Regions from separate parts of the Azonexus hydrophilus genome, predicted to be linked through region 2. Evidence: predicted binding sites of a transcription regulator. Region 2 holds the regulator's gene; each other region holds the start of a gene.
What was found. Region 2 encodes sigma-54, which starts transcription at its own class of promoters, with help from an activator protein. Its sites were predicted from a motif close to TGGCACGCTTNCTGCTNA; they were not measured.
Positions count from the first base shown of each region.

Region 1: the regulator sigma-54 is predicted to act here: its motif matches at 4,760-4,777, upstream of AADV58_RS11620 (bactofilin family protein).
Region 3: the regulator sigma-54 is predicted to act here: its motif matches at 2,943-2,960, upstream of AADV58_RS10610 (DUF3149 domain-containing protein).

Region 1 covers NZ_CP151406.1:2,403,043-2,412,804, forward strand. The annotation lists gene lon (endopeptidase La) at 1-376, shown strand, start outside; gene AADV58_RS11585 (HU family DNA-binding protein) at 540-812, shown strand; tRNA gene AADV58_RS11590 (tRNA-Val) at 846-921, shown strand; tRNA gene AADV58_RS11595 (tRNA-Arg) at 1,023-1,099, shown strand; tRNA gene AADV58_RS11600 (tRNA-Arg) at 1,150-1,226, shown strand; gene AADV58_RS11605 (sigma 54-interacting transcriptional regulator) at 1,295-2,671, opposite strand; gene AADV58_RS11610 (permease) at 2,668-3,159, opposite strand; gene AADV58_RS11615 (HAMP domain-containing sensor histidine kinase) at 3,149-4,540, opposite strand; gene AADV58_RS11620 (bactofilin family protein) at 4,820-5,377, shown strand; gene ettA (energy-dependent translational throttle protein EttA) at 5,454-7,118, shown strand; gene AADV58_RS11630 (hypothetical protein) at 7,201-7,479, opposite strand; gene AADV58_RS11635 (class I SAM-dependent methyltransferase) at 7,589-8,410, shown strand; gene AADV58_RS11640 (U32 family peptidase) at 8,417-9,762, shown strand, end outside.
Region 2 covers NZ_CP151406.1:411,314-421,075, forward strand. The annotation lists gene recA (recombinase RecA) at 1-556, shown strand, start outside; gene recX (recombination regulator RecX) at 549-983, shown strand; gene lptB (LPS export ABC transporter ATP-binding protein) at 980-1,714, shown strand; gene AADV58_RS01955 (RNA polymerase factor sigma-54) at 1,739-3,193, shown strand; gene hpf (ribosome hibernation-promoting factor, HPF/YfiA family) at 3,208-3,531, shown strand; gene ptsN (PTS IIA-like nitrogen regulatory protein PtsN) at 3,583-4,032, shown strand; gene hprK (HPr(Ser) kinase/phosphatase) at 4,041-4,976, shown strand; gene AADV58_RS01975 (adenylate/guanylate cyclase domain-containing protein) at 4,998-5,888, opposite strand; gene ttcA (tRNA 2-thiocytidine(32) synthetase TtcA) at 5,951-6,820, opposite strand; gene AADV58_RS01985 (class I SAM-dependent methyltransferase) at 6,930-8,090, shown strand; gene AADV58_RS01990 (YjfB family protein) at 8,139-8,330, shown strand; gene AADV58_RS01995 (alpha/beta hydrolase) at 8,320-9,126, opposite strand; gene AADV58_RS02000 (DUF2905 domain-containing protein) at 9,183-9,380, shown strand; gene AADV58_RS02005 (multifunctional CCA addition/repair protein) at 9,345-9,762, opposite strand, start outside.
Region 3 covers NZ_CP151406.1:2,187,448-2,197,209, reverse strand. The annotation lists gene AADV58_RS10625 (cation:proton antiporter) at 1-969, shown strand, start outside; gene AADV58_RS10620 (YbdK family carboxylate-amine ligase) at 971-2,101, shown strand; gene AADV58_RS10615 (type 1 glutamine amidotransferase) at 2,098-2,874, shown strand; gene AADV58_RS10610 (DUF3149 domain-containing protein) at 3,113-3,274, shown strand; gene AADV58_RS10605 (pyridoxamine 5'-phosphate oxidase family protein) at 3,331-3,975, opposite strand; gene AADV58_RS10600 (PLP-dependent aminotransferase family protein) at 4,059-5,525, shown strand; gene cysE (serine O-acetyltransferase) at 5,582-6,331, shown strand; gene AADV58_RS10590 (Fe-S cluster assembly transcription factor) at 6,390-6,887, shown strand; gene AADV58_RS10585 (cysteine desulfurase family protein) at 6,896-8,053, shown strand; gene AADV58_RS10580 (IscS subfamily cysteine desulfurase) at 8,083-9,294, shown strand; gene iscU (Fe-S cluster assembly scaffold IscU) at 9,316-9,699, shown strand; gene iscA (iron-sulfur cluster assembly protein IscA) at 9,702-9,762, shown strand, end outside.

The sequences.
Region 1 (9,762 bases), 1.4 Mb from region 2:
GGCAGGTATCGCCATGACCACCGCCCTGGTTTCGTCCTACACGGGCATTCCTGTGCGTTGCGACGTGTGCATGACCGGCGAGATCACCCTGCGCGGTGAGGTGCTGGCCATCGGCGGTCTCAAGGAGAAGCTGCTGGCTGCCGTGCGCGGCGGTCTGAAGACGGCGCTGATCCCGGAAGAGAACGTCAAGGATCTGACCGAAATGCCGGAAAATCTCAAGAATCGCATCGAGATCGTGCCGGTGAAATGGATCGATCAGGTCCTCGAACGGGCCCTGGAAAGCGTCCCGGAGCCCCTGCCGGAGCTTGCCCCGAGCGCGCCTGAACTGGCAACGCAAAACGAGGAATCGGTGAAAAACACGCTGCTTACCCATTGATTTCAAAGGCGCGGATGCTGTTGTCTTGCCAACGGCATCCGCAAGCAGCCTGGAGAGCCGCCGAAATCGGCTCAAAATCCGCTTGACACAAGGATTTCGGGGGCGCTATAAATCGCCCCTCACCAGATTTTTCACCACTCCAAACCTATCTCAGGGGACTTACATGAACAAGACTGAACTGATCGATCAGATCGCCACCTCGGCTGACATTTCCAAGGCTGCTGCCGGCCGCGCGCTGGACGCTGCTGTTGAAGCCATCAAGGGTGCCCTCAAGGCTGGCGACAGCGTTAACCTGATCGGTTTCGGCACCTTCTACGTCGGCGAGCGCGCTGCCCGCACCGGTCGCAACCCGCGCACCGGCAAGACCCTGGAAATCAAGGCTGCCAAGTCTCCGAAATTCCGCGCCGGCAAGGGCCTCAAGGACGCCGTTAACTGATATAATGCCGCTCCTTCTGCGCTGGCCGCAGATGGGTGCTTAGCTCAGTTGGTAGAGCGTCGCCCTTACAAGGCGAATGTCGGCGGTTCGACCCCGTCAGCACCCACCAAATTCCAAAACCCCGCTCCGGCGGGGTTTTTTATTTCCCCTATTTTCCCGAAACCCCTTGCAATCTCTGGCAAGGCCCGTATAATGCGCGGCTCTGACAGCGCGCCCGTAGCTCAGTTGGATAGAGTATCTGGCTACGAACCAGAGGGTCGGGCGTTCGAATCGCTCCGGGCGCGCCATTCAGAAACCGGAACTTCCTTTTGGGATTTTCCTTGCTTGTACAGACAGCGCGCCCGTAGCTCAGTTGGATAGAGTATCTGGCTACGAACCAGAGGGTCGGGCGTTCGAATCGCTCCGGGCGCGCCAGTCGATCTCAGGCAGAAGAAAGCACCTTGCGGTGCTTTTTTTTCGTCCGCAAATTCTGCTCCCCTGCCCTAGCCTTCTTCCGCCGCCCTGAACATGGCCGGTGCCAGATCGTATTTCTGCAGCAGCCGGTAGAACTCGGTACGGTTGCGTTCGGCGATCCGCGCGGCGTCGGCGACGTTGCCCTGGGTCAGCTTGAGCAGGCGGACCAGGTAGTCGCGTTCGAAGCGTTGCTTGGCTTCGTTGTAGCTCAGGGCATCCATGGCCGGGGCGCGCAGCGCGCGCTGGACCAGCGAGGCCGGAATCAGCGGCGTCGAGGTCAGGGCGCAGCATTGTTCGACGACGTTGAAGAGTTGCCGGACGTTGCCCGGCCAGCCGGCGGTGGCCAGGGCTTCCAGCGCATCCGGAGCAAAGCCGCTGATCGGCTTGCCGTACTTGGCGCCGAGCTGACGCAGGAAGTGGGCAGCAAGCAGCGGGATGTCTTCACGACGCGCGTCCAGCCTGGGCAGGGTCAGCGAGACGACGTCGAGCCGGTAATAGAGGTCTTCACGGAACTGCCCCTGGGCCATGGCGGCCTCCAGGTCGCGATGGGTGGCCGACAGCAGGCGGATATCCACGGCTTCCGAACGGGTGGCGCCCAGCGGGCGGACGGCACGTTCCTGCAGCACGCGCAGCAGCTTGACCTGGAGCGACAGCGGCATGTCGCCGATTTCATCGAGAAAGAGTGTGCCGCCGTTGGCGGCCTGGATCAGGCCGTTGCGGGCGGCAGCGGCACCGGTGAAGGCGCCGCGAACGTGGCCGAACAGTTCGGATTCGAGCAGTTGTTCGGGAATGGCCCCGCAATTGATGGCGATGAAGGGGCCGCCGGCACGCTGGCTGGCCCGGTGAATGGCGCGCGCCAGCACTTCCTTGCCGGTGCCGCTTTCACCGCGAATCAGGATGCTGGCGTCGGACAGGGCGAGCATGCGGGCGTCGGCCAGCAGCTCGGCCATGCAGGTGCTGCGATGGATCACGCCTTCGCACCAGCTGGCGTCGGCCTGCTCGCCGCCCGGCCGGTCGTCGCCGGCCGAGATGAGCAGCGCCTGATCGATGCGGGCCATCAGGGTCTGGCTGTCGAAGGGTTTGGTCAGGTAGCCGAAAACGCCGCGCGAGGTGGCGGCAACGGCGTCGGGAATGGTGCCGTGGGCGGTGAGCAGGATCACCGGCAGGCTGGGCCGGGTGTGATGCAGTTCCTCGAACAGCGACATGCCGTCACGTCCAGGCAGGCGGATGTCGCTGATGACCAGACGTGGGGTGTCGACGGCGATACAGGCCAGCCCCTGTTCGGCCGAAACCGCCTGGGTGACGCGAAAGCCCCGGGCCTGCAGGCGCATGGTCAGCAGACGGCGGATGTCTTCGTCGTCATCGATGATCAGGATGTGGGCGACGTTGGCGTTCAGGGCTTTCATGGGCGCACTCCCGGCCGGGCTGCACTGGGCAGGCTGCGTTCGATTTCGGCGAGGCGGTCGATCTTTTCCTGCAGTTCCTGGACCTTGCGCTGACTGTCCTTGAGTTGCGCGCCCTGGCGCTCGATCTGGCTTTCCAGGCGCTGCCGTTCGGCCAGATGCTCGGCGAGCAGCCGGGCCAGCGGATGCAGCGCCTGGGCGGCCTCGTCGTTCGCCTTGAGCAGGTGGTCGAGCACCGCCTGCGCCTTGGCCAGATCGCCGTTGCCGGTTTTGCTCTGGGCCAGCAGCAGGGCCAGCCGGATCTGGGCATCTGCATTGCCCGGCTGGGCGGCAAGCTGGCCCCGGGTGCGGGCCAGTTCGAGGCTATCGAGCCCGGCCAAGGTGCGCTGGAAGGCCAGCGCGCCTTGCGCCCCGCCGGCTGGCGGCGTGACGGCACAGGCGCCGAGCAGCAGGCTGATCAGCGATAGAAAGCACAATTGCCTAACGGGCATGGTTCAACTCCACTCGGAAATGGGCGCCGGTTTCGCCCGGCAGGAGATCGACGCGCCCGCCCATGGCGCCGACCAGCTCGCGCACAATCGACAGACCGACACCGCTGCCCTGACGCGGGACGGGCGCCTGACGTCGGCCCTGGACGAAGGGTTCGAAAATTCGCCGGAGATCTTCGGGGGCAATACCGGGGCCTTGGTCGATACAGTCGATCTGCCAGCCCGTGGGTGTCGATACGGCGCACAGGCGGATCGTTGCCCCGTCCGGGCTGAAGTCGATGGCATTGGCCAGCAGGTTGTCGAGGATTACCGCCAGCTTGCCGGCATCCAGCCTGGCCATGCCCTCCCCGGCCTCAACAACGATGCGCACTTGCCGCGCCTGGGCGGCAAGTGCGTGACGCCCGGCAGCGTCGGCCAGCAATTGACCGGGACTGACCTGGGCGACATCCAGCTGGCGCGCTTCGTAGGCAGCGGCGTTGAGCATCAGCAGGCTTTCGATCTGGCGTTGCAGGCTGCCGACCTTGTGGTCGAGGATATCGACCACTTCACGCTGGGTCGCCGACAAGGGCCCGGGAACCTCTTCGGCGAGCAGCGCGACGCCTTCCTTGAGGGCAGCCAGCGGGGTCTTCAGTTCGTGCGATACGTGGCGCAGCTTGCGTTCGCGGTCGGCCTCCAGTTCAGCCAGACGCTGGCGCAGGTCGTCGAGCTTCTGGCCAAGCCGGCGCAGGTCGGCCGGTCCTTCGACGACGACTTGTTCCCTGAAGTCCTTGCCGCCGAGCCGGCCTATCGCTGTTTCCAGCTGACGGACCGGGCGGATCAGCCACCAGGTCATCAGCAGCGCGGCAATCAGCGCGCCTCCCAGCGCCAACAATAGTCGCTGCTGCAGTTGCCCGCGCTGGCGCTCCAGTTCGTCGAGCAGACGCGCATTGCTGGCTTCGATCCAGCGCTGGCTGCGGCGGCGGATGTCCTCGTTCAAGGCGCCCAGCTCGGCCAGCAAGGGCTGTAACTCCTCGGCGGATTGCCCCTGTGCCAATCCGTCATGCAGTTGCCCGGCAAGCTGGCGCCAGGCCATCGCCGATTCGCTCAGTTCAGGCAGATCGATCTGCCCGAGTAGCGCCAGCGATTGCGCATGATGCTCGTCAAAACGTTCGCGCAAGACCGGATCGCCGAGCACCAGATACTGGCGGGCGCTGCGCTCCATGTCGACGGTACGCTCGGCCAGCGCCTGGACGACGGCGGTCAGCTTGAGCGCGTGCTGGTTGCTCTCCCGACTCTGGCCGACCAAGCCCTCCAGCAGCCACCAGCCATGGGCGGCGACACCGCCGAGCAAGCTAACGATCAACAGGACACCGGCCAGCATGCCGTGGCGAAATGACAGGGACACCGAGACTCCAGAGTCAATGACAATGAAATTAATCAAACGCAATAACAACGACAAATCATCTGCTTAAGCGATCTGTCGCCAACGAACGACATTCTACGCCGGCTTGCCAGGCGGGTCTGCGCGGCCCGGCCAAATAAGTGTCGGGTATTGGCGACAGAAGTCGCTGAAATACGCACCGAGCCATTCTCAGTTCATTGTTTATTAATGTCTTTTCATTTGTGGCACGCATATCGCTATGTCTTGCCGGCGTCAATCTCGACCCTGCCTATAGGAGAATCCATGTTCATGAAAACCAGCCCGCCGATCACTCGTGCGGAGCAGAACCCGCAGCGAACCACCCGCCCCGTTCTCGGCAACGGCACCCCACCCCAGAGCATCAACGCAGTCCAGGCAGCAACCCCCACAGCGCCACCGCAGAGTGGCCAGGAAGTATCTCCGTCGAACGCAGTACAAAACGATAAAACCACCGAGAAGGACAGCGGTGCCCGATTGATCGTCGGCCCGGATGTCAAACTCAAGGGCGCCGAAATCCTGGATTGCGACATGCTGGTTGTCGAGGGCCGGGTCGAGGCAACGATGGACAGCCGCGTCATCCGCATTGCGGACAAGGGCGCGTTTTCCGGCAAGGTGAGCATCGATGTGGCCGAGATTCACGGCAGCTTCGACGGCGAACTGACCGCCCGTTCGCAATTGATCATCCACGCCACCGGGCGGGTCAGCGGCAAGATCCGTTACGGCAAGCTGGTGATCGCCGAAGGTGGCGAACTGTGCGGCGACATCAACGCCCTGGCAGCAGAAAAGAACCACCCTCCCATCCTGAGCGCTTTGTCCGCCTGAGCGCAAAGGCTGGTCATTTTAGGGGAAGCCCCGTAGACTGCGGGCCTTCCCCGTTTTTTTTGTCACAGGCGAGACCATGGCTCAATACGTAATGTCGATGCTGCGCGTCAGCAAGATCGTTCCTCCCAAACGGCAGATCATCAAGGACATTTCCCTTTCCTTCTTCCCCGGCGCCAAGATCGGCCTGCTCGGCCTGAACGGCGCGGGCAAATCGACCGTGCTCAAGATCATGGCCGGTGTGGACAAGGAATACGACGGCGAGGTCCAGCACCTGGCCGGCGTGTCGATTGGCTACCTGCCGCAGGAACCGCAACTCGACGCCGACAAGACCGTGCGCGAGGAAGTCGAATCGGCGCTCGGCGAAGTCATGCAGGCACAGGCCAAGCTCGACGAGGTCTATGCCGCCTACGCCGACCCGGAAGCCGACTTCGACAAGCTGGCCGAAGAACAGGCCCGCCTGGAAGCGATCATCGCCACCGCCGGCTCGGATACCGAACACCAGATGGAAATCGCCGCCGACGCGCTGCGTCTGCCGCCCTGGGACGCCAGGATCGGCGTCCTGTCCGGCGGTGAAAAGCGCCGCGTGGCGCTGGCCAAGCTGCTGCTCTCGAAGCCCGACATGCTGCTGCTCGACGAGCCGACCAACCACCTCGACGCCGAATCGGTCGAATGGCTGGAGCAGTTCCTGGTGCGTTTCCCGGGCACCGTGGTCGCCGTCACCCACGACCGCTACTTCCTCGACAACGCCGCCGAGTGGATTCTCGAACTCGACCGCGGCCACGGCATTCCGTGGAAGGGCAATTACTCGTCCTGGCTGGAGCAGAAGGAAGCCCGCCTGGAAACCGAAAACAAGCAGGTCGACGCCCACATGAAGGCGATGAAGCAGGAACTGGAATGGGTGCGCAGCAATCCGAAGGCGCGCCAGGCCAAGTCCAAGGCCCGTCTGGCCCGCTTCGAGGAAATGTCCAGCCACGAGTACCAGAAGCGCAACGAGACCCAGGAAATTTTCATTCCGGTCGGCGAGCGCCTGGGCGATCAGGTCATCGAATTCAACAACGTCAGCAAGTGCTTCGGCGACAAGTTGCTGATGGACAACGTCAGCTTCACCATCCCGCCCGGCGCCATCGTCGGCATCATCGGCCCGAACGGTGCCGGTAAATCGACGCTGTTCAAGATGATCACCGGTCAGCAACAGCCGGATTCGGGCGAAGTGAAGATCGGTCAGACGGTCAAGCTGGCCTACGTCGACCAGTCGCGCGACTGCCTCGACGGTTCGAAGACGGTGTTCGACGAACTGGCCCAGGGCAGCGACATCCTGCAGATCGGCAAGTTCGAAATGCCCAGCCGCGCCTACATCGGCCGCTTCAACTTCAAGGGCGGCGATCAGGGCAAGCTGGTCGGCAACCTGTCCGGCGGCGAGCGCGGTCGTCTGCACCTAGCCAAGACGCTGATGTCCGGCGGCAACGTCCTGCTGCTCGACGAACCGTCCAACGACCTCGACGTGGAAACCCTGCGCGCGCTGGAAGACGCCCTGCTCGAATTCCCCGGCTGCGCCATGGTCATCTCCCACGACCGCTGGTTCCTCGACCGGATTTGTACCCACATCCTGGCCGCCGAAGGCGATTCGCAATGGACCTTCTTCCCGGGCAACTACCAGGAATACGAAGAGGACAAGCGCCGCCGTCTGGGCGAAGAAGGCGCCAAGCCCAAGCGTATCCGCTACAAGCCGATCACGCGCTAAGCGCAATCTGCAAAACAGAACGGGCGCCATTTCGGCGCCCGTCTTTCATTTTCCTGCCCCGCTTTTCGCGGAACAGCGAAACTCAGTGCTTGAGGCTGGCGGAGAAAACCGCCTTGCTTCTTTCAGATAACTGGAATTCAGCGAAGGCCCGTTCGATCTCGGCGCTGTTGCTGCCGGCGGACTGGTCTTCGAAACAGATGCCGATGCTCTTGCCGTTGGCGGCCAGCGTCTGGAAAGCATAACGCCAGCGCTGCGCTTCGGCCAATCGCTCGCGCAACTGGGCTTCATTGGAAATCGAGATACCTGCCTTTTTCAGGGAATCCAGAAATTGCTCGAAGGATTCGTTGCTCAGACTGCCCATTCGTGTCTCCGTGAGATTACGGTGCATCTACACCATGATTGCAATAACGACGCCATCGCCATTCGGTTGACACGAAAGTGATAGAAGTTTGAATGCGATAATTGCGCCCATGAAAAAACAGAACCCGCCCGCCACGATCCCGGAAATCCGCCCCGGGCAGTCGATCGAACTGCTCAAGGAACTGCATATCCTGACGCGCGACGGCAAGCTCAACCAGGACAGCCGGCGCAAGCTCAAGCAGGTCTACCATCTCGCCCAGTTCATCGAGCCCCTGCTCGATGGCATGGAAACCCTGGTCGATCATGGTGCCGGCAAGTCTTACCTCGGCTTCATCCTCTACGATCTCTATATCAAGACCCGTGCCAGCGGAGAGGTCGTCGGCATCGAAACGCGTGCCGAACTGGTCGACAAATCGCGCGAACTGGCCGCCCGGCTGGACTTCCCGCGCATGCGCTTCCTCGCCTGCACGGTCGAGGAATCGATGACCTCGGACGCGCTGCCGGCCGTCGTCGATGTCGTTACCGCCCTGCATGCCTGCAATACGGCGACCGATGACGCCATTCGTTTCGCTTTGACACGACAGGCCAAACACATCGTGCTGGTGCCCTGCTGCCAGGCCGAAGTCGCGGCAACGATGCGCGCCCGCAAGGCCGAATCGCTGGCGCAGACGCCGCTGGCCGAACTGTGGCGGCACCCGATCCACACCCGCGAACTGGGTAGCCACCTGACCAATGTGCTGCGCTGCCTGTTGCTGGAATCCCACGGCTACGACGTCACCGTCACCGAACTGGTCGGCTGGGAACATTCGATGAAGAACGAGTTGATCATCGCCAGCCAGCGCGGCAAGCCGCGCCGCAACGCCCGCGAGCGTGCCGAGGCGATCCTGCGCGAGTTCAATATCGAGGAACTTGCCCCCCGTTTTACCTACTAAGGCGCCATGACGCGAATCCAGCACCCCCTAGAACTCCTGGCTCCGGCCAAAAACGCCGATTTCGGCATCGAAGCCATCAAGCATGGCGCCGATGCCGTGTACATCGGCGGACCGGCTTTTGGCGCCCGTTACGGCGCCGGTAACGATGTCGCCGAAATCCGACGCCTGTGCGATTTCGCCCACCGTTTCCGGGCCAAGGTCTTCGTTGCGCTGAACACCATCCTGCACGACGACGAGCTCGAAGACAGCCGGCAACTGGCCTGGCAGTTGTACGAGGCCGGCGTCGACGCGCTGATCATCCAGGACATGGGCCTGCTCGAACTGGATCTGCCGCCGATCCAGCTCCACGCCAGCACCCAGACCGACATCCGCAACCCGGCCAAGGCCAGGTTCCTGGAAGATGCCGGCTTCTCGCAGATCGTCCTGGCGCGCGAAATGAGCATCGCCGAAGTCCGCCAGGTGGCCGACGCGACGACGCTGGCGCTCGAGTACTTTGTCCATGGCGCGCTCTGTGTCGCTTATTCCGGACAGTGCTTCATCAGCCACGCCCACACCGGCCGCAGCGCCAATCGCGGCGAGTGTTCGCAGGCCTGCCGGCTGCCGTACACGCTGGTCGACGACAAGGGCAAGACGATCACCGAGAACCAGCACCTGCTGTCGATGAAGGACAACAACCAGTCCGACAACCTGCGCGCGCTGGTCGAGGCCGGCGTCTCCTCGTTCAAGATTGAGGGCCGCTTGAAGGACCTGTCCTACGTCAAGAACATCACCGCCCATTACCGCACGCTGCTCGATGAAATCATCGCCGCCGACCCGCGCTACGTGCGCGCTGCCAGCGGCCATTCGACCTTCACCTTCACGCCGCAGCCGGAAAAGACCTTCAACCGCGGCTATACCGATTATTTTGCCAACGACCGCCAGGACGACATCGGCGCTTTCGATTCGCCGGCCTTCGTCGGCGAGCCGATTGGCGAGGTGGCAGAGATCGGCGACGGCTGGCTCACGGTCAACACCGGCGAAACCTTCCACAACGGCGACGGCGTCTGCTTCCACGACGCCCACGGCGATGTGCAGGGAATGCGCATCAACCGGGTCGACGGCAAGAAGCTCTTCCCGATGGACATCCCGGCCGATTTGAGCGAAGGCACGACCCTGTTCCGCAACCGCGATCAGGAATTCGAGCGCGCGCTGGAAAAGGATTCGGCCGACCGGCGCGTCGCCATCAAGGCGGTTTTCGCCGAGCAGGCCGACGCTTTCGTGCTGACACTGAGCGACGAAGACCAGGTCAGCGTAGCCGTCACCTTGCCCCGCGACGAGCGGATCGGCCGCGAACTGGCGCAGAACCCGGAGGC
Region 2 (9,762 bases):
GGGCGAGATGGGCGATCAGATGGTCGGCCTGCACGCCCGTCTGATGTCGCAGGCGCTGCGCAAGCTGACCGCCAACATCAAGAAAACCAACACGCTGGTCATCTTCATCAACCAGATCCGGATGAAGATCGGCGTCATGTTCGGCTCGCCGGAAACCACCACCGGCGGCAACGCGCTCAAGTTCTACGCTTCGGTCCGTCTCGACATCCGCCGCATCGGCGGGATCAAGAAGGGCGACGAGGTGGTCGGTAGCGAAACCCGTGTCAAGGTGGTCAAGAACAAGGTTTCCCCGCCCTTCCGCGAAGCCATCTTCGACATCCTCTACGGCGAAGGGATTTCCCGCGAGGGCGAGATCGTCGAAATGGGCGTCGCCCACAAGCTGGTCGACAAATCCGGCGCCTGGTATTCGTACAAGGGCGAGAAGATCGGCCAGGGCAAAGACAATTCCCGCGAATTCCTCAAGTCGCACCCGGAAATCGCCCAGGAAATTGAAGCCGGCATCCGCGAAGCGGCGAGCACCACCGTGATCAAGCCGAGCAAGGCCGCCAATGGCTGATCTGCGGGTGCGTGCCTTGCAGTGTCTGACCCGGCGAGATCACAGCCGGGCCGAGCTGCATGCCAAACTCGCGGCGCATGCTGACAGTGAAGAAGCCCTGACGGCGGTGCTCGATGCCTTGCAGGCCGAGCACCTGCTGTCGGATACCCGTTATGCCAGCCAGCGCGTTTCGGCGCGTGCCAATCGCTACGGCAATGGCCGCCTGCGCCAGGAATTGCGGCACAAGGGCGTCAGCGATGGCGACATCGAAGCCGCCCTGCCCGAGGCCGGCGACGAGGGTGAACGTTGCCGGGCGATCTGGGCGAAAAAATTCGGGCAGCCCCCCCAATCTGCAGAAGAACGTGCCAAACAGATGCGTTTCCTGCAATATCGCGGCTTTTCTGCAGAAGCGATCCGCCAGACCCTGCGCGGAGCTAGAGAAGAATGAGCCAGCCAACCGCCACTCTGTCCGCGCACAACCTGAAAAAGCGTTACAAGGCGCGCACCGTCGTCGAGGACGTGTCCTTCTCGGTGCGCTCCGGCGAAGTGGTCGGTCTGCTCGGGCCGAACGGTGCCGGCAAGACCACCTGTTTCTACATGATCGTCGGCCTGGTGGCCGCCGATGGCGGCGAAGTCTATATCGACGACGAGCGCCTCACCCACCAGCCGATGCATACACGCGCCCGCACCGGTCTGTCCTACCTGCCGCAGGAAGCCTCGGTGTTCCGCAAGCTCAACGTCGAAGAAAACATCCTCGCCGTGCTCGAACTGCAGAAGTTGCCGGCCGAAGAGTGCAGCCAGCGGCTGGAAAGCCTGCTCAACGAACTGCACATCACCCATGTCCGCCACGTGAATGCAGCGGCACTGTCCGGTGGCGAGCGGCGGCGCGTTGAAATTGCCCGGGCGCTGGCGACCAATCCGCGCTTCATCCTGCTCGACGAGCCGTTTGCCGGGGTCGATCCGATCGCCGTGCTGGAAATCCAGAAAATCATCCGCTTCCTCAAGGAACGCGGCATCGGTGTCCTGATCACCGATCACAACGTGCGCGAGACGCTTGGCATCTGCGATCACGCGGTGATCATCAACGCCGGTCATGTACTTTCCTCTGGACGTCCGGAGGAAATTGTCGACAATGAGAGTGTACGCAAGGTTTACCTCGGCGAGCATTTCCGCCTCTGATCTCGCCAAACCAAGATTGCATCAATGAAACCGGCACTTCAGCTCAAGCTTTCGCAGCATCTGGCCCTGACGCCGCAATTACAGCAGTCGATCAAGCTGCTGCAGTTGTCGACCGTCGAGATGCAGCAGGAAATAGAACGCTACCTGCTGGAAAACCCGATGCTCGAGCGCGACGACGACGGACCGGGCGAGTCCTTCGCCGGTGCCCAGCAGTTCGATTCGCCCGACAAGCCGGTCAGCGAACCCGCACCGGCGAGCGAGTCGCGTGAGGATGCCCAGGGTGAGCCGCCGATGACGCCCGGTGACGTCGACGACGATCGCTGGTCCAGCGATGCCGGCACCTTCACCGGCGCCGGCCGCGACGAGGAAGACGACAACGATCCGCAGGACGCCCACGCTTCCAGCGTCAGCCTGCGCGAGCACCTCGGCTGGCAACTGGGGATGACCCAGTTGAGCGATCGCGATCGCAGTCTGGTCCGTTTCCTGATCGAAGCACTCAGCGACGACGGCTATCTCGCCACGCCGCTGGCAGAACTGCTGGAAACCCTGCCGCCCGAGTACGAGGTCGAGCTCGAGGAGCTCGAAATCGCCCTGCGCCATATCCAGAATTTCGATCCGACCGGGATCGGTGCCCGCGACCTGCGCGAATGTCTGCTGCTGCAACTGCAGGTCGAAGAGGATTGCGCCGAGCGCACGCTGGCCCTGACCATTGCCGACAAGCACCTGGAATTGCTGGCTGCCCGCGATTTCGTCAAGATCCGCCGCCTGACCGGCTGCGATGACGAAATCCTGCGCGGCGCGCACGAGCTGATCACCAGCCTCAATCCGCGGCCGGCCGCCGGTTACGCACAGGACGAAGCGCGCTACATCACGCCCGACGTGATCGTGAAGAAGCTCAAGGGTAAATGGACCGCCTACATCAACCCGGATGCTTACCCGCGCCTGCGCGTCAATCGCCTGTACGCCGACATCCTTGCCCGCCAGCGTCGCGGCAATGGCAACCTGAGCGGCCAGTTGCAGGAAGCCCGCTGGCTGATCAAGAACATCCAGCAGCGTTTCGATACCATCCACCGCGTCACCCAGGCCATCGTGGACCGCCAGCGCCAGTTCTTCGAACATGGCGAAGTGGCGATGCGGCCACTGGTGCTGCGCGAGATCGCCGACTTGCTCGGCCTGCACGAATCGACGATTTCCCGCGTTACCAGCCAGAAATACATGGCCACGCCGCGCGGCATCTTCGAACTGAAATACTTCTTCGGCAGCCATGTGTCCACCGATACTGGTGGTGCCTGTTCTGCCACGGCCATTCGTGCCCTGATCAAGCAATTGATTTCGGCGGAAGATGGCAAGAAGCCCTTGTCGGATAGTCAATTATCCGAAATACTAGGCCAGCAGGGAATTGTCGTTGCCCGACGCACGGTTGCCAAATACCGTGAATCGCTCAACATCCCACCGGTCAATTTACGCAAGACCCTGTAGAGAGAGGAGAAAAAATGAATCTGCAAATCAGCGGTCACCATATCGAAGTCACCCCGGCACTGCGCGAATACGTCGAGAACAAGCTCGATCCCGTGCTCCGTCATTTCGACAAGGTTACCGGCGCCAGCGTCGTGCTTTCCGTTGAAAAGCTGAAGCAGAAGGCCGAAGTCACCGTTCACGTTCCGGGCAAGGACATGCATGTCGAGGAAGCCGGGGACGATCTCTACGCCGCCATCGACGCCATGTTCGACAAGCTCGATCGCCAGGTCCAGAAGTACAAGCAGAAGCTGCAGGACCACCATCGTGGCGAAAAGCCGTCGATGCACATCGACGACTAAGCCTGACCGACCGCACCCCTCGGGGTGCGGTTTCTTTGCTGCAAAGTTCCCATGAACCCTCTAGACAACATTCTGACTGCCGACCAGGTCCTGCTTGACCTGGATGCGAGCAGCAAGAAACGTGTTTTCGAACAGGCCGGCATGCTGTTCGAAAGCCGGCTCGACATGTCGCGTTCGTTGATTTTCGACAGCCTGTTCGCACGCGAAAAACTCGGCTCCACGGGCCTTGGCCAGGGTGTAGCCATTCCCCACGGCCGGATCAAGGGCCTCCAGCAGGCCGCCGGCGCGCTGATCCGTCTGGCGACGCCGATCCCCTTCGATTCCCCGGACGGCCGTCCGGTCACCCTGCTGTTCGTGTTGCTGGTACCGGAACAGGCGACCGAAGAGCATCTGCAGATCCTGTCCGAACTGGCCCAGCGCTTTTCCGACCGCGCCTTCCGCGAAGCCTTGCAGGCCGCCCCGGACGCCGAAGCGGTGCTGGCACTGTTCAAGAAGTCCTGACCGGCGCCGTGCGGCACATCAGCCTGGAGCAGTTGTACCAGGACAACCGCGAAAAGCTGTTGTTCAACTGGCTGGCCGGTCAGCGCAACGACCGGCGCATCGAGCTCAAGGCCGCCAGCAATTACGGCGCCGACGTCGTCGGCCACATCAACATCATCCACCCGGAACGCCTGCAGGTCATGGGGCAGGCCGAGTACGACTGGGCCATGCGCATCGGCGAGCGGCGTTTCGGCCAGATGTTCATCGACTTGTTGTCGGCCCGCACGCCGGCGATGATCGTCGCCGACGGCCTGAAGCCCCCCGAATTCATCGTCGATGCCTGCAAGGCCGCCGACGTGCCGCTGATCCTGTCGCCCAAGCACTGTTCGGCGGTCATCGATCACCTGCGCATCTACCTGTCGGCGCGCCTGGCCGACACCATCAGCCTGCACGGCGTGTTCATGGACGTGCTCGGCATGGGCGTGCTGATTACCGGCGATTCCGGGGTTGGCAAATCCGAACTGGCGCTGGAGCTGATCTCGCGCGGCCATGGCCTGGTCGCCGATGATGTGGTCGAGATGGCCCGGATCGCGCCGACCACCATCGAAGGCCGCTGCCCAGGCATGTTGCGCGATTTCCTCGAAGTCCGCGGCCTCGGCCTGCTCAATATCCGCACCATCTTCGGCGAGACCGCCTCGCGCCGAAAGATGAAATTGAAGCTGATCGTGCACCTGCAGCGCACGATTGCCATGGAAGACGCGCCGCGTCTGCCGCTCGACGCACAAAGCCAGGATGTGCTCGGCGTGCCGATCCGCAAGGTGGTGATTCCGGTGGCTGCCGGGCGCAACCTGGCGGTGTTGATGGAAGCCGCGGTACGCAACACCATCCTGCAATATCGTGGCATCGACAGCATGCAGGACTTCGTCGAGCGGCAGAGCCGCATGATGAACGACGACGACGTCTGAGCCGCGTTAGCGGCGAGTCGCTCAGAGGTGTTCGAATTCGACCCGGTCAGCTGCCGGATCGTTGAGCGAACTGCCAAAACACACGACACCGCTGCCTTCGAGCAGGATTTCATGTTTGCGCAGCGTGATCTCCTGGCGCCCCTGCATGCTCAGGAAACTGCCGTTGGTGCTGGTGTCGATCAGGTAATAACCATCGCGGCGCCGTTCGATGCGAGCGTGCATGCGTGACACCTTGCGGTTCTGGATCAACATGGCACAGGATGGATCGCGTCCCAGACTGAGGACCGGGGTGCTGTCGTCGATCAGGTAGGCCTTGCCCCGGTAGCGCAGGCACAGGCGCTCGGCCAGCTTGTGGCTGAGTGGGCCGAACATCGAGTGCTGCGGCGCCGGCGCGCCATTCTGTGCGGGCCAGTGAATCTGGAACACCGGAACGACGGCATCCTGTTCGAACAGATTGTCGATGTCCGGGCGCGGGTTGGCCTGAACGACGGCGCTGGCCGGCAGGGTCTGAACGACCGGCCCGCTGCACAGGATCTGGTCGGTGGTGGCCAGCGCCGCCATGCGCATGATGCTGGTCAGCTTGCCGGCCGATGGCGCCTCGGCGCCGTCGCTATCGTTCAGGGCGATGCGGATGCCCAGCTTGTGACCAGAGATTGGCGGCAGGTCGGCGACCCGTTGGTGCATGTCGATGGCCGACTGACAGGCCGATTCGGCACTCGGGAAAATGGCCAGGATTTCGTCGCCGGCGGTTTGCAGGAGTTTGCCCTGATAGCCCTCGACCGAGCGGCTCATGCGCTTGATGCAGCGGTCAATGGCCCGATCCGCCTCTTGCGCGTTCAAACGCTGGTGAAGCGAAGCACTGCCGGAAATGTCGGCAACCATGATGACAGGAATCGGGTGCTGCGCGTTCATGGGCAAGATCGGATGTTGGACGGCTGATTATATGACGAAGTCCGCCGGTTGACAGCGGGCCGTCATGCAGCAGGATTGATCGGTATGCTGCCGCTGATGGGCATTTCCTCGCTGTCGAACGCGATATCGCCCTGTTCGACCGGGGTGTCCAGCGTCAGATTGCGGAAATCGAACAGATTGTTGTCGCCCAGGTGGGACGGTACGACGTTCTGGATCGCGGTGAACACGGCCTCGGTACGCCCGGGGTAGCGCTTGTCCCAGTCGTGCATCATTTCCTTGATCTTCTGCCGCTGCAGGTTCTCCTGCGAACCGCACAGATTGCAGGGAATGATCGGGAATTCCATGCCGCGGGCGAACTTGGCGATATCGGCCTCCGAGCAGTAGGCCAGCGGCCGGATCACCACATGCGCCTTGTCGTCGGTGACCAGCTTGGGCGGCATGGCCTTCATCTTGCCGCCGAACAGCATGTTCAGGAACAGCGTATGCACCATGTCGTCGCGGTGGTGGCCAAGGGCGATCTTGTTGGCGCCAAGTTCCTTGGCGGTACGGTAGATGATCCCCCGGCGCAGGCGCGAGCACAGCGAACAGGTGGTCTTGCCCTCGGGAATCTTGTCCTTGACGATCGAATAGGTGTCGGCTTCGACGATGCGGTGTTCGATACCCAGCGATTCGAAATAGCGCGGCAGGACATCTTCCGGGAAACCCGGCTGCTTCTGGTCGAGGTTCATGGCGATCAGGCGGAACTTGACCGGCGCCCGCTGCTGCAGCGCCATCAGCATCGCCAGCAGGGTGTAGGAATCCTTGCCGCCGGAACAGCAGACCAGAATGGTGTCGCCGTCCTCGATCATGTTGTAGTCCATGATGGCCTTGCCGGTGCGGCCTTCAAGGAATTTGCGGAGTTTTTGCAGATTGGCGGATACGGGCGTGTTCATGGTCGGGAAGTCTTCGCGATGGGCCTGGCTGAATTGCAGCAACCCGCAAGTTTACACGCTTCCTTCGGCAAACCGGCCCGGCGAATTAGAATGGAGCCTTTGCCCGCCGATGAGCCAACTGCCCGCGCCCTCTCCTGATGCCCTTGCCCACAGCAGGCAGGTGCATGAAGCGATTGCCAATACCGTGGTCGCCGAAGGCGGCTTCCTGTCCTTTGCCCGCTATATGGAAATGGCGCTTTACGCGCCGGGGCTGGGTTACTACGCGGCCGGGGCACGCAAATTCGGGGCGGCCGGGGATTTCGTCACTGCGCCGGAAATGACGCCGCTGTTCGGTCAGGCCCTGGCGGCCCAGATCGCCCAGGTCATGGCCGTTTCTGCCCAGGCCGTGATCGAGGTCGGCGCGGGTTCCGGGCGGCTTGCCACCGACTTGCTGCTGGCGTTCGAGCAGCTTGGCTGTCTGCCCGACAGCTATGCCATCCTCGATCTGTCGCCCGACCTGCGCGAACGCCAGCGCGAGACGATCGCCGCCGCTGCGCCGCATCTGCTGTCGCGGGTGGTCTGGCTGGACCGGCTGCCGGAAACATTCTCCGGCGTGGTGGTGGCCAATGAACTGCTCGACGCCCTGCCCGCCCATCTGGTGGTCTGGGACGAGGATGTCATCCGCGAACGCGGTGTGGCCCTCGATGCTGACGGCCGTTTCACGTGGAACGAGCGCCCGGCCACGGGCGCGCTGCTGGCCGCGGCTCGCGAAATCGCCGATGAAACCGGTACCGGCGGCGCCTATCTGTCCGAGATTTCACTGGCAGCGCGGGCCTGGTCGGCGGAATGGGGGAAGATACTGCAGCAGGGCATGCTGCTGCTGATCGATTACGGCTTTCCGCGCCACGAGTTCTACCACCCGCAGCGCCGCCAGGGCACCCTGATGTGCCACTACCGCCACCACGCCCATCCCGACCCCTTCTATCTGCCGGGTTTGCAGGATCTGACCGTGCACGTCGACTTCACGGCAATCATCGCCGCCGCTCACGGCGCCGGCCTGGATTTGCTGGGCTATACCAACCAGGGCCAGTTCCTGCTGAATTGCGGCGTGCTCGACCACCTGGCCAGGATTCCGGCCGATACCGCAGACTATTTCCGGGCGTCGGCAGCCACGGCGAAACTGACCATGCCGCACGAGATGGGCGAACTGTTCAAGGTCATCGCCATTGGTCGGGGCATCGACGAAGCCTTGATCGGTTTTTCCCGGGGCGACCAGAGTCGCCGTTTATAGAAATTGCGACTACACTGAAACCATCAGCCGTTAACCGGGAGTTCTGCTATGGATGTATCCGCAATCGTTGGTGCCAGTGGCGCACTGACCCAGCAGCAGACTGCCATGCAGGCGAGCATGCTGGTGCTCAAGAAAGCCATCGATATCGAAGCCGCCAACGCCCTGCAGCTATTACAGACCTTGCCGCAGGTGGCCAGCAACCCGGCCAACCTCGGCAACAGCATCGATATCAGGGCCTGAGACCGTCCAGCCAGGTCTGAATGATGGCCGCCGCGCGCGGCCATTCCTTTTCATGGGTAATGGCGTGACCCATGTTGTGTAGGATGTGCGAAGGCTGGCCGTAGGTGTGGGCGGTGGTCTGGACCAGGAAGGCTGGCACCAGCGCATCCTGGTCGGCGCCGACGATCAGCATCGGTGGCCGGTGCATGTGGTAGAGGTTGGGCAGGTTGAACATCGACATGTCCCAGATGGCCCGTTGCGACTCGTTCTGCATCTTGCCCAGCCAGATGGCGAGCATGGCCGGGTCGGCCTCACCGGCGAACAGCGCATCGCGCAAGGTGTCGGTATCGGTGTAGTTGCCGGCGAGGATACGGTTGATTTCCAGGAACAGTTCCGGCTTCTGCAGCATCAGGTGAAACTGGGCGGCAATCAGGCCTTGTGGCGGCACCGAGCAAAGCAGTGCTGCGGCCGGGGCCGGGTAGCGTTCGAGGTATTTCTGCACGACGAAGCCGCCCATCGAGTGGCCGAGCAGTACCGGGTCGATGGCCAGCGCATCGATCACGCTGCGGACATCGTCGACGTAATCGGCAATCGATAGCCAGTTGATCTGCTCGTGCCCCTGGCTACCGCCATGGCCCCGGAGCGACAGGGCATAACAGGGATGGCCGGCCGCCGCGAAATGCGGCATGAAGGTTTCGGTCCACATCCAGCCGCCGGCAAAGGCGCCGTGGATGAAGAGAAGCGCTGGTTTGTCGGTGTTGCCGTTGGGCAGGCAGGAAAATACTTCCAGTCCGCCAATGTCTTGGGTTGCTATCATGGGGTTTCAGGCTGTCGCCGTGGTTAAATGCGGGCTTTCGCACGCTGGGTGAATACATGTTGAAGTGGATACTGACGCTGGTGGTGGCGATCTTCCTGCTCGGACTGGTCACGCCTCACCTCGCCCGCTTCATCCGCTTCGGCCAACTGCCGGGCGATGTCGCCTTCCGCTGGCGCGGACGCGTTTACCATTTCCCCTTTGTCAGCATCATCATCCTGTCACTGCTGCTCGGGCTCATCTCCCGCCTCATTTAGCAGGGCGCGGACGGCTTTGATGCGGGCCAGGCGGATGCGTTCCGGAATCTTGCCGCGATCCTTGGTATCGGCGGCAATGCGCCCGGCGTCGACGGTATTGACCGCCGCCAAAACCTTGTACAGCAGGTCCGGGCTGTCGTAGCTGCGGTTTTCCCAGCCGGCACGGCCGGTGTAGTCGCAGCGGCAGGTGTCGAGCAGTTCGCCGAAGCGCGCCGGTCGGCGCAGGGCATCGCATTTTTCCAGCAAATCGACCAGAGTTGCCGCACGCATCTCGCCGGCGCGATGGATGGTGCCATGGTGTCGCGCCATCAGCAGCGCCAGGTCGCGGCATTCGTTGGGAACGCGCAGGCGCTCGCTCATTGTCTGGCAGCGTTCCACGCTG
Region 3 (9,762 bases), 1.6 Mb from region 2:
CTGTTCGAACTCGGCCAGCGCATCAACCTGAACTGGCTGCGGCATAACCGCTGGCTGGCCGTGACCAGCCTGGTCGAGGCCTTCGGCACCTTTATCGTCGTGCTGCTGGTGGCCCGGGGCTTCGGCCTGGCACCGCTGCCGGCCCTGTTGCTGGCAGCGCTGGCGATGTCTTCGTCGCCGGTGGCGGCGCTGCGGGTGGCCAACGAACTGCACTGTTCCGGTCAGGTTACCGAACGCATGCTGCATTTGTCGGCGTTCAACTGTGTTTTCGCGGTGCTGGTCTTCAAGGCGATTGCCGGTTACTGGGTGCTGACCAGCGCCGGCGGCCTGCTTCCTGCCTTGTGGAGCAGCCTGGCCGTGATCGGCGTGTCGGCGGGGATCGGCGCGATGTTCGGCGTCGCCGTGCCGACCCTGCTGCGTTGGCAGCGGCGCGGTGGTGGCGATGCGACGGTGATCTTCGCCATCGCCACGCTGCTGCTGGTGTCCCTGACGCACGCCCTGCAGTTCTCGGCCCTATTGGCGGCACTGGTCTTCGGCCTGGTCGTACGTTACCGGCGCATCGTCTTTTCCGGCGCGGATCGTGGTTTCGGCACGCTGGGCAGCCTGCTGACCATCCTGCTGTTCGTCTTTGCTTCGGCGACCTTGTCCTGGTCGCAGGTGGCCCAGGGGGCCGGGCTGGCGCTGGCGGTCCTGGTGGTGCGCACGCTGTGCAAGGTCGGCGCCTGCGTGGCCTTTGCCGGTCTGTCAGGCATCGGCTGGCGCAAGGGGGCGCTGACCGGGCTGGCGCTGACGCCGATGTCGGTGTTTGCCATCCTGCTGCTCGAACAGACGCGCCATCTCGGTATCGATGTATTCGCCCAGGTGGCCGGTCTGGGTCTGCTGGTGCTGGCGCTCGAACTGCTTGGGCCGGTGGCGACGCAGCGGGCGTTGATCCTGGCCGGCGAGGCCGGGCGCGAGGAGGGCGGCTGAGATGACGCTGGAAGCATTCAAGGCGGGCGAAGCGCTGACCATGGGCGTCGAGCTGGAGCTGCAACTGGTCGATCTGACCGATTTCGACCTGACCGCGGCGGCGGCCGACATGCTTTTCCTGCTCGGCAAGCAGCCTTTCCCGGGCGATGTGAAGCCGGAAATCACCGAGAGCATGATCGAGATTTCGACCGACGTGCACACCGATTACGGCGCCTTGCTCGGCCAGCTCGGGCAGATGCGGAACGCCCTGGTCGAGGCCGGCGACCGCCTCAACGTCGGCGTCTGCGGCGGTGGCACGCATCCCTTCCAGCGTTGGTCGGAGCAGCGCATTTTCGACAAGCCGCGCTTTCAGGAGTTATCGGCGCTGTACGGCTACCTGGCCAAACAGTTCACGGTTTTCGGTCAGCACGTGCACATCGGTTGCGCCAGTGCCGACGAGGGGCTCTACCTCCTGCACGCGCTCAATCGCTACCTGCCACATTTCATCGCGCTGTCGGCGTCGTCGCCTTTCCTGCAGGGGGTCGATACGCTGTTCGATTCGGCGCGGCTGAACTCGGTGTTTGCCTTCCCGCTGTCCGGGCGGGCGCCTTTCCTGCTGCGCTGGGAGGACTTTGCCCAGGACTATTTCGGCAAGATGGAAAGCACCGGCGTGGTCAAGAGCATGAAGGACTTCTACTGGGACATCCGGCCCAAGCCCGAATACGGGACCATCGAACTGCGCGTCTGCGACACCCCGCTCAGCGTCGAGCGGGCGGCGGCCCTGGCCGCCTACCTGCAGGCCCTGTGCCGGATGCTGCGCGAGCAGGGCGAGCAGGGCGAGCCGGTCAGCGAAGACGACTATCTGGTCTACAACTACAACCGTTTCCAGGCCTGCCGTTTCGGCCTCGACGCGACGCTGGTGCATCCGCGCCGGCATGAGACGCTGCCCCTGCGCGACGATGTGCTGGCAACCCTGAACCAACTGGCGCCGCACGCTGCCGTTCTGGGCAGCACCGGTGCGCTCGATGTGCTGCGCCAGGTGGTTGCTACCGGCAACCATGCCGGCGACTTGCGCCGCTGGTATGGCGAATCGGGCGGGCTGCGCGGCATGGTCGATGCCGCGGTACGCACTTTCCGGGGAGATGAATCATGAGTTTTCGCCGTCGTCCCATCCATGTTGGGCTCTCTGCAAGGATTCATCATCCTGTGCCGGATAGCCAAGGGATACATACGCGGACCTTGCAGGTGCTGGAGCAGTCGATTGCCCAGTGGGTGCAGTCGCGCGACGTGCTGGTACTGATGGTGCCGTCGGTCCTGCAGGACGGCATCCTGATGCGCAGCAACATCCGCCTGCGCGATTACGCCGAGTATCTCGACGGCCTGATCCTGCAGGGCGGTGCCGACGTCAGCCCGCTGGCCTACGGCGAAACGCCACTGCAACCGGCGTGGGCCGGTGATCCGGTGCGCGATGCCTATGAACTGGAGTTGCTGCACGAGTTCATGGAGGCAGGCAAGCCGGTGCTCGGCATCTGTCGCGGCATGCAGCTGATCAACGTCGCGCTCGGCGGTTCCCTGTACCAGGATCTGCCGACTCAGTGCCCGACGGCGATTGCCCACGAGCATGAGGATTACGACCGCCATGTGCATAGCGTGCGTTTTTCCGCCGACGGTCAGTTTGCGCGCTGGTTCGGCGGTGAAGCGGGGGGTGCGGTGGTGTCGATCCACCACCAGGCGGTGCACCGTCTGGGGAACGAGGTGATTGTCGAGGCTGAGGCCGACGACGGCATCATCGAAGCGATCCGCTGGAAGGGGCGTAGTTTCGTCTGCGGCGTTCAGTGGCACCCGGAATTCCACCACCACGGTGACGGCGGTTTGCTCGACTGCGCGCCCGTGCTCGACGCTTTCCTGGCGGCAGCACGGCATTAAAACTGTGTCGAAACTGTCAAGCGTGGCGGAGTGTGACTGTCATTTATGGCATGAAGTGCGCTGCGAGATGCCATCCTTCCTGCGACCGGGTTTCCCCCGATAGTCCGGCGAGCCGCTGGCAACGGCCGTTTCTGGCGAATGTCATGAAGTGCTGTCTTAACACCATCGACCGGGCATGGTTATTGCGCCAGCATGTCCGCTTAACCAGCACTTTCAAACAATTCGAGGGAGAACAGCAATGGCGTGGAATCTGCTTTTTACATCCGATATCGGCTTGCTTAGCCTGTTTACGATCTTGTTCATCCTGGTGATGGCCGTCTATATCGGCTATTACGCAGTGAAGCAGATCAACAAGGAGGCCGGCGCTTCGCGGACGCAATCGCACCCCGGCGCGCATTGATTACCACTGCCTGAAACACGATTCGCCGGCCTAGTGCCGGCGAATTGCTTTGGTACTCAGGAAATCAGCCATTCGGGCAGGGCGGTTGGCGTGAATTCCGCCGCACCGGCATCACTTTCTGGCTGGCCGGCATGCTGGCGCAGCGGTACAACGCCGGCCCAGACGGGGATGTCGAGGTCGGTAGCATCGTCCTCGACGCCCCAGTTGCGGATCTTGGCCGCAGCTTCGTTCAGCGCCAGGCGCAGGACGGCCGTACCCGCCAGTTCCGCATCGCTCGGTGGCCGCACCAGCGCCGCGCGCCCCGGGCTGACGTGTTCGACGAAAGCGGTGAGGGCGGTCTTCTTCTCGTCTGGCGCGTTGACCGCGACAAATCGCCCGTAAATCACTACCGAGCGGAAATTCATCGAGTGGTGGAAGGCCGAGCGCGCCATGACCAATCCATCGACGTGGGCGATACAGACCGAGCAGTCGCTGTCGAGCAGGGTTTGCGTCAGGCGCGAGTTGTTGGCGCCGTGGATGTACAGCGCGTCACCGACCCGCCAGCAGGCCGTCGGCAAACAATGGACGCTATCGCCCTGGTTGAAGGCAATCTGGCAGATCAGGGCGGTATCGATGATGGCGGCGATGGTGGCCGGATCGTAATGACCGCGTTGCGGCTTGCGACGAACCCGGGTGCGCAGGCTGGGGGCTGTGTGTTGCATGAGGTCTCCTGGAAAGTTCGGCCAGTATGCGCGCCATGTGGCACCATTCATGGAACCACGGTAGTCTGATTTCATGGAGCCAGATGGCCCTCGAACTTGTCCTTGCCGAACTTCGTTTGCCGCTTGCGGGCGAAGCGCGTCAGCAACGTCTCTATCGCGTGCTCAAGCAGGCGATTCTCGACGCGCGCCTGCACGCCGGCCTGCGCTTGCCGGCCAGTCGCCAACTGGCGCTCGATTGCGGCATGTCCCGCAACGGCGTGCTCTACGCCTATCAGCAACTGGTCGCCGAAGGTTTTCTCGAGGCCGATCGTGGCGGCACTCGGGTCGCCGCCTTGCCGCAGCGCAAGACGGTGACAGCCAGCGTGGCGCGGGCCGGTGTCCTGTCGCGGCGGGCCGGCAGCCTGATCGCCATGCAGGCGGGTGACGCCACCTTGCCCTTCGCGCCGGGCGTGCCCGATCTCAACGCCTTTCCGTGGCCGGTCTGGGCGCGTCTGCTGCAGACGGCCTGGCGCGAGGTCGGGGCGCGCCATCTGGCGTATGCCGCCGCCGGCGGTGAGCCGGCGCTGCGCCGGGCGGTCGCCGATTTCCTGGCGGCCCGGCGCGGCGTGGCCTGTGCGCCGGAGCAGGTGTTCATCGTCCCGGGCGGCAACGTCGCGCTCGACGCTTGCGCCCGTCTGCTGGCCGACCCCGGGGACATTGCCTGGCTTGAAGATCCGGCTTACCAGGTGGCACGAAATGCCATGCTGGCCGCTGGCTTGCGTACCGTGCCGGTTGCCGTTGACGACGACGGCATGGCCGCGGACGAGACCTTGTGGCGGACGCAGCCGCCTCGCCTGATCTTCCTGACGCCGTCCCACCAGTACCCCGGCGGCAGCGTGCTCAGCCTGGAACGGCGGCTGGCCTTGCTCAACCGCCTCGAGGCAGGCAGCAACTGGCTGATCGAGGACGATTACGACAGCGAATTCAACCACGCCCGTCCCGATGCGCGACCGTTGCCGGCAATCCAGGGGCTGCACCCGGACGCGCCGGTGGTCTATCTCGGCACCTTCAGCAAGCTGCTCTATCCGGGGCTGCGCATCGCCTACCTGGTGGTGCCGCGCTGGGCGGTCGACAGCTTCGGTCAGGCCTTGTCCGATCTTTACCGGGGCGGGCAGGCGGTCGAACAGCGTGCGCTGGCCCGTTTTCTCGACAGCGGCAGGCTGACCCGCCATCTGCGCGCGATGGCGCCGATCTATCGCGAACGCCAGCAGGTGCTGCGCACGGCGCTGGCCAGACATTTTCCGGAGGCACGCATCGCCGGCGGCAACGCCGGCCTGCACCTGACGCTGCATTTGCCCGCCGCCCCACCGGATACCGCAATCGTCGCCGCCGCAGCCGGGCAGGGCGTCAGCGCCCGGGCGCTCAGTCGTTACTTCGCCGGGGCCAGTGCCGCCAACGGCCTGGTCCTCGGTTACGGCATGGCCGATGCGGCGATGATTCCAGAACTGGTCCGGCGGCTGGCGTTGGCGAGGGCGCAGGCGGCCGTCGAAGATGTTGCAGGAAATAGCTGACAAATTCAGTCGAGTATTCTAGAATTCACCCCCTTTCAATAGGGAGATAGCACCCCATGTTCCGGCACTTGCGTGAGGATATCCGCGCGGTCTTCGACCGCGACCCGGCGGCTCGCTCGTTCTGGGAGGTGCTGACCTGTTATCCCGGCATTCATGCGCTGATCCTGCATCGGGTGGCCCACTGGCTGTGGGGGCATCGGCTGCGCTGGCTGGCGCGGTTTACCGCGCATCTGTCGCGTTTCCTGACCGGGATCGAGATTCATCCCGGGGCGACCATCGGCCGTCGGTTCTTCATCGACCATGGCATGGGTGTGGTGATCGGCGAGACGGCCGAGATCAAGGACGATGTCACGCTTTATCACGGGGTCACGCTGGGCGGGACGTCGTGGAACAAGGGCAAGCGCCATCCGACGCTGGAGAACGGGGTGGTGGTCGGTGCCGGGGCCAAGGTGCTCGGTCCTATCATCATTGCTGCCGGCGCCAAGATCGGCTCCAACGCCGTCGTTACCAAGCCGTTGCCGGCCGGTGCAACCGCGGTCGGCAATCCGGCGCGCATTCTTGACCAGCAAACGCGCGAACGCGAGCAGCAAGCCGAGAAGCTGGGCTTTTCGGCCTATGCCGTCGGTCGTGATCAGGACGATCCGCTGGCCAAGGCCATCCATGGTCTGCTCGATCACGCCGCCGAAACCGACCGCCGCCTGGCCTCGCTGCTGAAGGAGCTGGAGGCGCAGGGCGTGAAGTGCGACCAGGAAGTCCAGGCGGCCGACGATTTCGATCCGAAATACCTGAGCAAAATAGTTGACTGATTTTGTCTGGATTGTATATAGTTGACCGCAACACTAGGTTATTGATCGGGAGACCGAAATGCGTTTGACCACCAAAGGACGTTTTGCCGTAACGGCGATGATGGATCTTGCACTGCGCGGCGAGGATGGGCCGGTTGCGCTGGCCGGCGTTGCCGAGCGGCAGAGCATCTCGCTGTCCTACCTGGAACAGTTGTTCGGCAAGCTGCGCCGTTACAAGCTGGTCGATTCCGTGCGCGGTCCCGGCGGCGGCTACCGGATTGCCCGGCCGCTGGAACGGGTGACTGTCGCCGACATCATTCGTGCTGTCGACGAGCATCTCGACGCCACCCAGTGCGGTGGTCAGGAGAACTGCCAGGACGAGCATCGCTGCATGACGCACGACCTGTGGTCCACGCTGAACGCGAAAATGTTCGAATACCTGGCCTCAGTCACCCTGGCCGATCTCGTCGATCGCGAGAAGGTCAAGGCTGCCGCGCGCGGTGAAGCGGTGATCAGCGGTCCGCTCGGCCCGCACCCGCGTCGCGTCGTGCGTGAAAAGACTGTGGCGCTCGCCTGAGAGCTATCATGTTCCAGCCCGTCTATCTCGACCATAACGCCACGACACCGCTCGACCCTGCGGTGAAGGCGGCGATGCTGCCCTGGCTCGACGGCCTGTGCGGCAATGCGTCGAGCCGGCACGAGTATGGGCGGCGGGCGCGGCAGGCGATCGACGAGGCACGCCAGAAAGTGGCAGCAGCACTCGGCGCGCATCCGACCGAAGTGGTGTTCACCAGCGGCGGCAGCGAAGCCAACAACCTGTTCATCAAGGGCGCGGCAGCCGGCATGAAGCCGGGGCTGCTTGCCGTCAGCGCGGTCGAGCATCCCTGTGTGCTCAAGCCGGCGGCGCAACTGGTACGTCAGGGCTGGACACTGCGGGAAATCGCGGTCGATGCGGCTGGCCGGGTTGAGGCGCAAGACTACGCCGAACTGTTGCAGCAGCGCCCGGCGCTGGTTTCGGTGATGCTGGCCAACAACGAGACCGGCGTGATTCAGGATGTCGCCGCACTGGCTGCGGAGGCGCGGTCTAGCGGTGCCTGCTTCCACAGCGATGCGGTGCAGGCCCTGGGCAAGCTGCCGGTCGATTTCCGGCTGCTCAATGCGGCTGGCGTGCATGCTCTGACGGTGTCGGCGCACAAGATCAACGGTCCCAAGGGCGCGGCGGCGCTGGTGCTCGACAAGCGTGTCGAACTACAGCCGCTGATTGCCGGTGGTGGCCACGAGCGCGGTTTGCGTTCGGGTACGGAAAACGTGCCGGCCATCGTCGGTTTTGGCGTGGCGGCGGAACTTGCAGCGCAGCGCGTTGCCGAACTGCCTACACGTCTGGCGCAGCTGAGAAATACGCTGGAGCACGGCTTGACGGCGCTCGGGGCAAGGATTTTTGCGGTCGACGCGCCACGCCTGCCCAACACCAGTTATTTCGCGTTTCCCGATATCGATGGCGAAACCCTGGTCGGCAAGCTGGATCGCGAAGGCTTCGCGGTTGCCAGCGGTGCCGCCTGTTCGAGCGCCAATCCGGAGCCGTCGCACGTGTTGCGGGCAATGGGTGTGGCCCCGGAGATCGCGCGCGGCGCGGTCCGGGTCAGCCTCGGTGCCGGCAACGACGAAAACGAAGTCGAACAATTCATCAACGCCTTGCGGGCTACGGTCGGACGCCTGCAGGGACTGACGGCGATGACCGTCTGAAACCACCCGACGACCTAGCGAGAATGACGATGAAACTGCCCATCTACCTGGATTACTCGGCGACGACGCCGGTCGACCCGCGCGTTGCGGAAAAAATGATTCCCTATCTCTACGAGAACTTCGGGAATCCGGCCTCGCGTTCGCACAGTTTCGGCTGGGTTGCCGAAGCCGGTGTCGAGGAAGCGCGCGAGCAGGTTGCCGCGCTGGTCGGCGCCGATCCCAAGGAAATCGTCTGGACCTCCGGTGCCACCGAGTCGAACAACCTGGCGATCAAGGGTGCGGCCAATTTCTACGCTGGCACCAAGGGCAAGCACATCATCACCGTCAAGACTGAGCACAAAGCGGTCCTCGACACGGTGCGCGAGATGGAGCGCCAGGGTTTCGAGGCGACCTACCTCGACGTCCAGGAAAACGGCCTGCTCGATCTGGAAGTGTTCAAGGCGGCGATCCGCCCGGATACCGTGCTCGCCTCGGTCATGTTCGTCAATAACGAAGTCGGCGTCATTCAGCCGATCGCCGAACTCGGCGAAATCTGCCGCGAGAAGGGCATCATCTTCCACGTCGATGCGGCGCAGGCGACTGGCAAGGTCGATATCGACCTGAGCAAGCTCAAGGTCGACCTGATGAGCTTCTCGGCCCACAAGACCTACGGCCCGAAGGGCATCGGCGCCCTCTACGTGCGCCGCAAGCCGCGCATCCGCCTGGAAGCGCAGATGCACGGCGGTGGCCACGAGCGCGGTTTCCGCTCGGGCACGCTGGCCACGCACCAGATCGTTGGCATGGGCGAAGCCTTCCGCATTGCACGCGAGGAAATGGTCGAAGAAAACAATCGAGTCAAAGCCTTACGCGATAAACTTCTGAAAGGACTTCAAGATATTGAAGCGACTTTCGTCAATGGCGACCTCGAGCATCGCGTCGCCCATAACCTCAACATCAGCTTCGCCTACGTCGAAGGCGAGTCGATGATCATGGCGATCAAGGATCTCGCCGTGTCGTCCGGCTCGGCCTGTACCTCGGCCAGCCTGGAGCCGTCCTACGTGCTGCGCGCACTCGGGCGCGACGACGAACTGGCGCACAGCTCGATCCGTTTCTCCATCGGTCGCTTCACCACCGAGGAAGAAATCGACTACGCGGTCAAGCTGCTGCACACCAAGATCCAGAAACTGCGAGACCTTTCCCCGCTCTGGGATATGTACAAGGAAGGCATCGATCTGAACACGGTTCAATGGGCTGCCCACTGAACGAAACAACGGAGAAATAACATGAGCTATAGCGTAAAAGTCATTGATCACTATGAGAATCCTCGCAACGTCGGTTCGCTCGACAAGGACGATTCCAGCGTCGGCACCGGCATGGTCGGCGCGCCGGCCTGCGGCGACGTGATGAAGCTGCAGATCAAGGTCAACAAGTCCGGCGTGATCGAAGACGCCAAGTTCAAGACCTACGGTTGCGGCTCTGCCATCGCTTCGTCGTCGCTGGTGACCGAATGGGTCAAGGGCAAGACGGTCGACCAGGCGCTGTCCATCAAAAATACCGAGATTGCCGAAGAACTGGCGCTGCCGCCGGTTAAAATCCACTGCTCGATCCTGGCTGAGGACGCCATCAAGGCGGCCGTGGCGGATTACAAGAAAAAGCACGGAGAATAAGCATGGGCGTGACCTTGACCGACTCGGCGGCGAAGCATGTCGCCAATTTCCTGCAGAAACGCG